Regions from separate parts of the Pararhizobium sp. O133 genome, predicted to be linked through region 2. Evidence: predicted binding sites of a transcription regulator. Region 2 holds the regulator's gene; each other region holds the start of a gene.

Region 1 (2,268 bases), 120 kb from region 2:
ACAGCGAGGAGATCCTTGACATGCGCGCTGTCGAGAAACTTCAAGCCACCGAATTTGACGAAGGGAATATTGCGCCGGTTCAGCTCAACCTCGAGCGCTCCGCTGTGATTGGATGCCCGAAACAGAACCGCTTGTTGTTTCAGCGCAATCCCGATTTCCCTGTTGGCCAAGACCTGCTCGGCAATGTAGTTCGCCTGATCGGTTTCGTCCTTGACCGTGACCAGCCACGGGCGTTGTTCTGATGCCCGATCCGTCCAGAGGTTCTTGGTGAAGCGTTCTCGCGCCAAGTCGATGACACCGTTCGCAGCCGCAAGGATCGGCTGGGTCGAGCGGTAGTTCCGGTCAAGGGTGATGACGTCAGCGGGTTGCGGCAAAAATGCCTTGGGAAAGTCAAGGATGTTGCGAACGGTTGCCGCCCGGAACGAATAGATCGACTGGGCGTCGTCGCCGACCACGGTCAAGCCGTCGCCATCCGGCTTCATGGCAAACAGGATCGACGCCTGGAGTTTGTTGGTGTCCTGGTATTCATCGACAAGGACATGGTCGAAGCGCGCTCCGACATCTGCTGCCAGTTCCGGGTCGGACATCATCTGTGCCCAGTAGAGCAGCAGATCATCATAATCGAGCACGTTCTGTGTCTGTTTTGCTTCGACGTAGGCTGCAAAGAGCTGCTTCAACTGCTCTTGCCAGCCCATCGCCCATGGATAAGCTGATTTCAGAATGTCGACGATCGCCCCCTCGGAATTGACCACACGCGAATAGATTCCCAGGCAATGGCCTTTGGTCGGGAAACGACTGTCTGTCTTCGAAAGACCCAGCTCATGACGTACGAGGTTCATGAGATCGGCGCTGTCCTCGCGGTCATGAATTGTGAAGTCGATGTTGAGGCCAATCTGCTCGGCATACATTCGCAGCAGTCGTGCGCCGATACCGTGGAAGGTTCCTGACCAGGTTAGGGCATCGGTCATGATCGCCGAACTATCGCCGAGCACCTGCCGACAGATGCGTTGAACACGACGTGCCATTTCCGATGAGGCTCGACGCGAGAACGTCATGAGCAGGATGCGGCGCGGATCGGCACCCTTGACGATCAGATGAGCAACCCGGTGGGCGAGCGTATTGGTCTTTCCCGAGCCGGCGCCAGCAATGATCAGTAAGGGTCTGCTGGCTGCACCTTGCGACGTGCCAGCACCGTATTCCACTGCCTCTCGTTGGCGGTCGTTCAGTTTGTCGAGGTAAGCTGTCATATCGATCGTGGCGCCGTATTTGCCGCCCTCAGGAAAAAAGCGAGGCGATCCGAGACTTATATGCGAGCGCGAACAAAAAGTGAACTTGCGTCCCGGATTTTTCGATCTAAATTTGGAGTTTGATCGTTATCTCATTCGACGGACAACCGCCAATGCCGCGGCTACCAGGATCATGACAGGAAGCATTGCAACCGACAGGACAGCGAATGCTCCGGATAGAGGAAATTCTGCAAGATACCCGTTAACCCGAAAAACTCCCGGTTCCGCGCCAAATGCTACCAGATCAATAAAGGTCAAGACGCTGACAGGTTGCCAGTTCCCTGAAAACAGCCACCAACAAATCTGCGCAAGAAGGGTTGCAAGGCTAGCGAGGCCAAAGAGCCGAAATAGCCACGCATTCAACTCGATGCAAAAATTTGAGACCGGATCCACGGCAGCTCTCGGGTACATTGTTCAGGTGTAGATTCTCACAGAAACAGACCACGTCAAGCACCGCGCCGATCAGATAACCGATAGTGCTATCAGTTCGAAGAAACTACTCATCGTCCAGTGCGTTTGTATTCCGATATCGAAAAATTGAGGAGACAGGTTCATGGCAGACGATAGCACCACGACAATTCGCGCAATTTTCGAAAGCCGAGCGGCAGCCGACCTTGCCGTCGAACATCTTGTTCAACAACACGGCATTTCGCGTCCGGACATTTTCATTCAGTCGGCATCGGCGGAAAACACAGTGGGTTCGGAGCTATCCGGCGGCGATGTTTCTCATGATCATGGTGATCGCGACGATGCCCCACTCGCTGGCGAAATCGAGGTTTCGGCCGATATTGCCTTGAGCCAAACTCCAGCAGTGCAGCGCAGTCTGGGGGAGGATGGTGCTATCCGGGTTTCAGGGCGTTGATCATAAGTGGAGTCCCTTAAGGCCAGAACCATCTTGCGAAGCGCGACTTTCAAAAAACGACACGACCGCTGGCACCTCAGAAATCAAACTGCCGAGCTGCTTTCACTTTGTGATCAAGAC
Region 2 (2,268 bases):
GGATGGTGCCGCTGGGTTTCATCGTCCTCTCGCATGATCTTGCCTTCGTGCGCCGCCAGCGGCGACGGCTATCGGTTTGGTGGGCTCGCAGGCGCCAAACCTCAACCTGAACGAATGCACTATTTGTCCACGTCAAACGCCCCGCCTGATCGGGCAGGGCGGGGCTGCAAAGCACGTGCCAACGTTTATCGATCCGTACCAGTCTGCGGCGTCGGATCCTTGTCGGTCGGCGCAGTCTGCATCTGCTCACCATTCGTCGGCGTGTTGTCCACGGTACCCTGGTTGGCGGGCGCTGCCTGATCCTCGGCAGGGGCAACCTGCTGCGTCTGGGTCGCCCCGTCATTGTCGGTCGCTTCACCAAACATCTCCACCCCGGCCCAGGCGATGGCAGCCAAAAGCAGACCGCCGATCAACACCATCAACACCGGACGCCCAAGAAGACCCTGCCGCGCCTCGATACCGGTTACCCGGACCGTCCGGTTGGTATCCTTCGTCGAGACGCGATCGCCGCGTTCGTCCACATAGCCTGCCATGTCTGCCTCCTGTGTGCGGGCGATGCGCACCGCCCATTGTCGCTAGGATGTTCCTGCAACGGTCGCGACACGGCAAAAGTTCCCAAAAAGAAGCCCAAGACTGGTGAGTCTCGCGCGCAACAGCCCGCCGGCTTCATCGCCCGCGCCGAATATTGTTGGAAACATTCAAATATTTTGAGGGGGCTTGCGGAACACATATGGAACATATAGTGTTCGTTCTTGCTTTGTTTCTCGACTTTGGAGTGATCGTTCATGCTGACTCGCAAGCAACAGGAATTGCTTCTGTTCATTCACGAAAGAATGAAGGAATCCGGCGTGCCTCCATCCTTTGATGAAATGAAGGATGCTCTGGATCTCGCCTCGAAATCCGGCATCCACCGACTGATCACGGCGCTTGAGGAACGGGGCTTCATCCGCCGCCTGCCCAATCGCGCACGCGCACTGGAGGTCATCAAGCTGCCGGAAGCCTATTCGCCAAGCCTCCAGCCCAAGCGCGGCTTTTCGCCCAGTGTTATCCAGGGCAGCCTCGGCGCCTCCGCCGAAAAGCCGGCGCCTGCCAAACCTGTCGCGGCCAACAGCGATAGCGTGACGGTCCCGGTCATGGGGCGGATCGCCGCCGGCGTGCCGATCTCCGCCATCCAGAACAACACGCACGATATTTCCGTACCGATGGAAATGGTCGGGGTGGGGGATCATTACGCGCTGGAGGTCCGAGGCGATTCGATGATCGAGGCCGGCATCCTCGACGGGGACACGGTCATCATCCGCAACACCAATACCGCCAGCCCCGGCGAAATCATCGTGGCGCTCGTCGATGACGAGGAGGCGACCCTGAAGCGCTTCCGGCGCAAGGGCGCTTCCATCGCACTCGAAGCCGCCAATCCGGCCTACGAGACCCGGATATTCGGTCCCGACCGGGTGAAGATCCAGGGCAAGTTGGTGGGCCTCATTCGCCGCTATCACTGATCAGGGCAAGCTTCGACGCATTTCGGTTCACTCGCTTCAAGCAGCCGCGACGTCGGTTGGACGGTCTGGCAGGAGGTCAGGTGCACTGAGCCTTATGGGAAATGATTTGCGCGGGTTTGTGTACGACGGCTTTCGTGGTGGAGAGGCTTCTGTGGAGAATGTTCGGAAAACATCATGTCGGAAAATGAACGCGGCCGTTTTTTCGGAATTATTCTCTTGCGGTTTGTCTAGGATCATTCTAAACCGCCGCCACGGTTCGATTATTCGAGCTTGAGAGGCCTCGTGGCGGAGTGGTGACGCAGAGGACTGCAAATCCTTGTACCCCGGTTCAATTCCGGGCGAGGCCTCCAAAATTTTCCACGTAAATATAATCGGTCGGTCGTATTTACCGATTGTTTATTCTGAGCAATCGTTTCAGGTGTTCTGAAACGATGCGTCACGTGCGGCTCCACCAATTTTGACGCCATCTTCGTGGCTACGGCCGTTCTCATGACCGCAAAACGTTTCTCCAATTCCGACCGGAGTCGAAGATTGAGACATACGTTTCCATTGCCCGCCCCAAGGCGGGGTAGTCAAAGGATGAAACGATCCGATGGTCTGAGCGGACCGTATCAGCTCAATGATAATAGAAGCAGGCGCAGTCGGCCTGGCTGTCGTCCGGCGCGCTCCAGACGCGAACGGCGAGCTTCTTGGCAGTGCCGGTTTCATCCAGCCTCAGGCCGAGCAGGGATGTAGCGGCAAGCTTCGGATTGACGGCATCGATCTCGAC
Region 3 (2,268 bases), 1.0 Mb from region 2:
ATTTAATGGCGGCGAAAGCCGCGGGCGTCAATGGCCGTGGCGATCATATCCGCATCTTTGAGAGTGAGGATGATCAGCGGGCCGATAATGGTCAAGAGCCTGACGGGCAGACCGCGCGCCTTGTGCGCGTCGCGGATCGCCTGATAGCGGCTGAAGATATCCGGAACAAATCGCAGCACCAGCCCCAGCGCCAGGCTGACATCGGCCGCCCGCACCAGACCCATCCGCTCAAGAGGGGCAAGCAGCAGGGTGATCTCGTCCATGAAGGCGTCGATCGTCGTGGTGGCGGTGATGGCGGCGGCGAGAATCACGAGTGTCATCAACCGCGTGACCATGACCGCGACGTCGACTGGCGAAACGAGCAGGAGATTGACAAGCGCCAGAAAGAGAATGGTGAAGAACACGAAGCCGACGCGCGACCAGGCTTCGCGCAGCGTCATGCCGAGCGACAGATAGAGCGCTGTCGCAAGCAACAGAGCGGGGATGAGAATCCACAGCGACGAGATAATGAACAGCAGCAGGCTGGCGACGAGAAGCAGGATGAGCTTCGGCCGGACCGCAAGCCGGTGAAACCAGGTCTCGCCCTCGACATAGAGACTGGTCAGCACAGCGCCACCTCATGATAGCGGCGGATGGTTTCAGTCGGGTCGCCATCGGCGATCAGACGTCCTTCGTGGAACAGCAGCACGCGCTCGAAATCGGCGATCAGCGGGAGATCGTGGCTGATCACCAGCGCGTTCTGCTCCAGCCCGGCGATCGTTGAAGCGACCATCTGGCGGTTCTTCAGGTCGAGCTGGTTGGTCGGCTCGTCGAGAATGAGGATTTGTGGACCGGTGACGACGACGCTCGCCATCGCCGCCAGCTGCGTTTCGCCGCCGGACAGTTCGTGCACCCGGCGGCGCGCCAAATGGCTGATGCCGAAGCGAGCGAGAACGGCCTGCGTCCGCGCCTCGATCTCGGCTTTTGAAAGGCCGCGATTCTTCAGCCCGAAGGCGATGTCATCGGCGACCACGGGCATGATCAGCTGGTTCTGCGGGTTTTGGAAGATATAGCCGGCCTGACCGAGCACGCTCTTGTCGTCCTTCACCGTATCGAGCCCATTGACGGTGACAGCGCCGGATGTCGGCTTCACAAGGCCGTTGATCAGCCGGGCGAAGGTGGTCTTGCCGGAGCCGTTGAGCCCGATAATACCGATGCGTCGCTGGGTAAGCGAGAGGGTCAGCGGATGAAGCGCGACACGGTCGCCGAAGCGGACCGAGCAATCGGCAAAACGAATGTCCAAACGCTGTCCCCCGCACGTAACGTGGGCGCTCTATAGGACAGATTTCACGCCGATGGAAAGAGGCCTGCGGTTTGGGGCTTGAACAAAGTGTGAACATTTGATGTGATCGGCCCATGGCGATTCTCGTTTCCAACCGCGATGCACGGCGCATCTTCCTCAACAAGCAGGGTCTGGCCGGCTCTCCCCACAAGGCGCTCGGCAAGCAGGGTCTGCTCGATCTCATCCATGATATCGGCTTCGTGCAGGTGGATAGCATCGCGACGGTCGAGCGGGCGCATCACCAGATCCTGTTCTCACGCAACCAGACTTATCGGCGTGAGCACCTGACCGAACTTCTGGAAAAGGACGGTGCGCTGTTCGAGCACTGGACGCACGACGCCTCCATCCTGCCGTCGGCCTTCTTCCGCTACTGGAAACACCGCTTCGCCCGGCGGGAACCGATCCTCAAGGAGCGTTGGCTCAAGTGGCAAGGCGAGGGGTTCGACAGCACGTTCGAGGAAACCTATCAGCGCATTGCCGAGGGTGGGGCGGTGATGTCACGCGACCTGAAGGTCGCCGAGCACAAGTCCGGCGGCTGGTGGAACTGGCATCCCAACAAGACGGCGCTCGAATATTACTGGCACACCGGCAAGCTGGCGATTGCCGGCCGGCAGAATTTCCAGAAGATCTATGATCTCGCCGAACGGGTGCTGCCTGCTCATCACTACGAGCCGGAGGTGAGCGAAGCGGAATTCGTCGACTGGGCCTGCCGCAGCGCGCTGCAACGGCTGGGCTTTGCCACCCATGGCGAGATCGCCGCCTTCTTCGCCCTGATCGGCCCGGAGGAGGCGAAGGCCTGGGTGACGGCGCATCGCGACGAACTGACCGAAGTGCTGATCGAACCGGCCGACGGCGAAAAGCCGCGCCTGTCCTACGCCTTCAACGGCTTTCCCGATAACCTCGGCGACCTAACGGACCCGCCGGCCCGCCTGCGCGTGCTCAGCCCC

The links. Region 2 encodes LexA, which represses DNA repair genes until DNA is damaged. Its sites were predicted from a motif close to TGTTCNNNNTGTGTTCNG; they were not measured.
Region 1: a site for LexA is predicted at 1,316-1,333, ahead of ACST81_RS13040 (ATP-dependent helicase). Genes of this name have one in related genera too.
Region 3: a site for LexA is predicted at 1,361-1,378, ahead of ACST81_RS18745 (energy-coupling factor ABC transporter ATP-binding protein). Genes of this name have one in related genera too.

Annotation. Positions count from the first base shown of each region.
Region 1 covers NZ_CP196426.1:2,742,860-2,745,127, forward strand. Annotated here, with positions in the region: gene ACST81_RS13040 (ATP-dependent helicase) at 1-1,247, opposite strand, end outside; gene ACST81_RS13045 (hypothetical protein) at 1,840-2,148, shown strand.
Region 2 covers NZ_CP196426.1:2,858,172-2,860,439, forward strand. Annotated here, with positions in the region: gene ACST81_RS13690 (hypothetical protein) at 1-110, shown strand, start outside; gene ACST81_RS13695 (hypothetical protein) at 186-533, opposite strand; gene lexA (transcriptional repressor LexA) at 786-1,499, shown strand; tRNA gene ACST81_RS13705 (tRNA-Cys) at 1,776-1,849, shown strand; gene ACST81_RS13710 (hypothetical protein) at 2,116-2,268, opposite strand, start outside.
Region 3 covers NZ_CP196426.1:3,868,592-3,870,859, reverse strand. Annotated here, with positions in the region: gene ACST81_RS18750 (CbiQ family ECF transporter T component) at 3-608, opposite strand; gene ACST81_RS18745 (energy-coupling factor ABC transporter ATP-binding protein) at 602-1,282, opposite strand; gene ACST81_RS18740 (winged helix-turn-helix domain-containing protein) at 1,396-2,268, shown strand, end outside.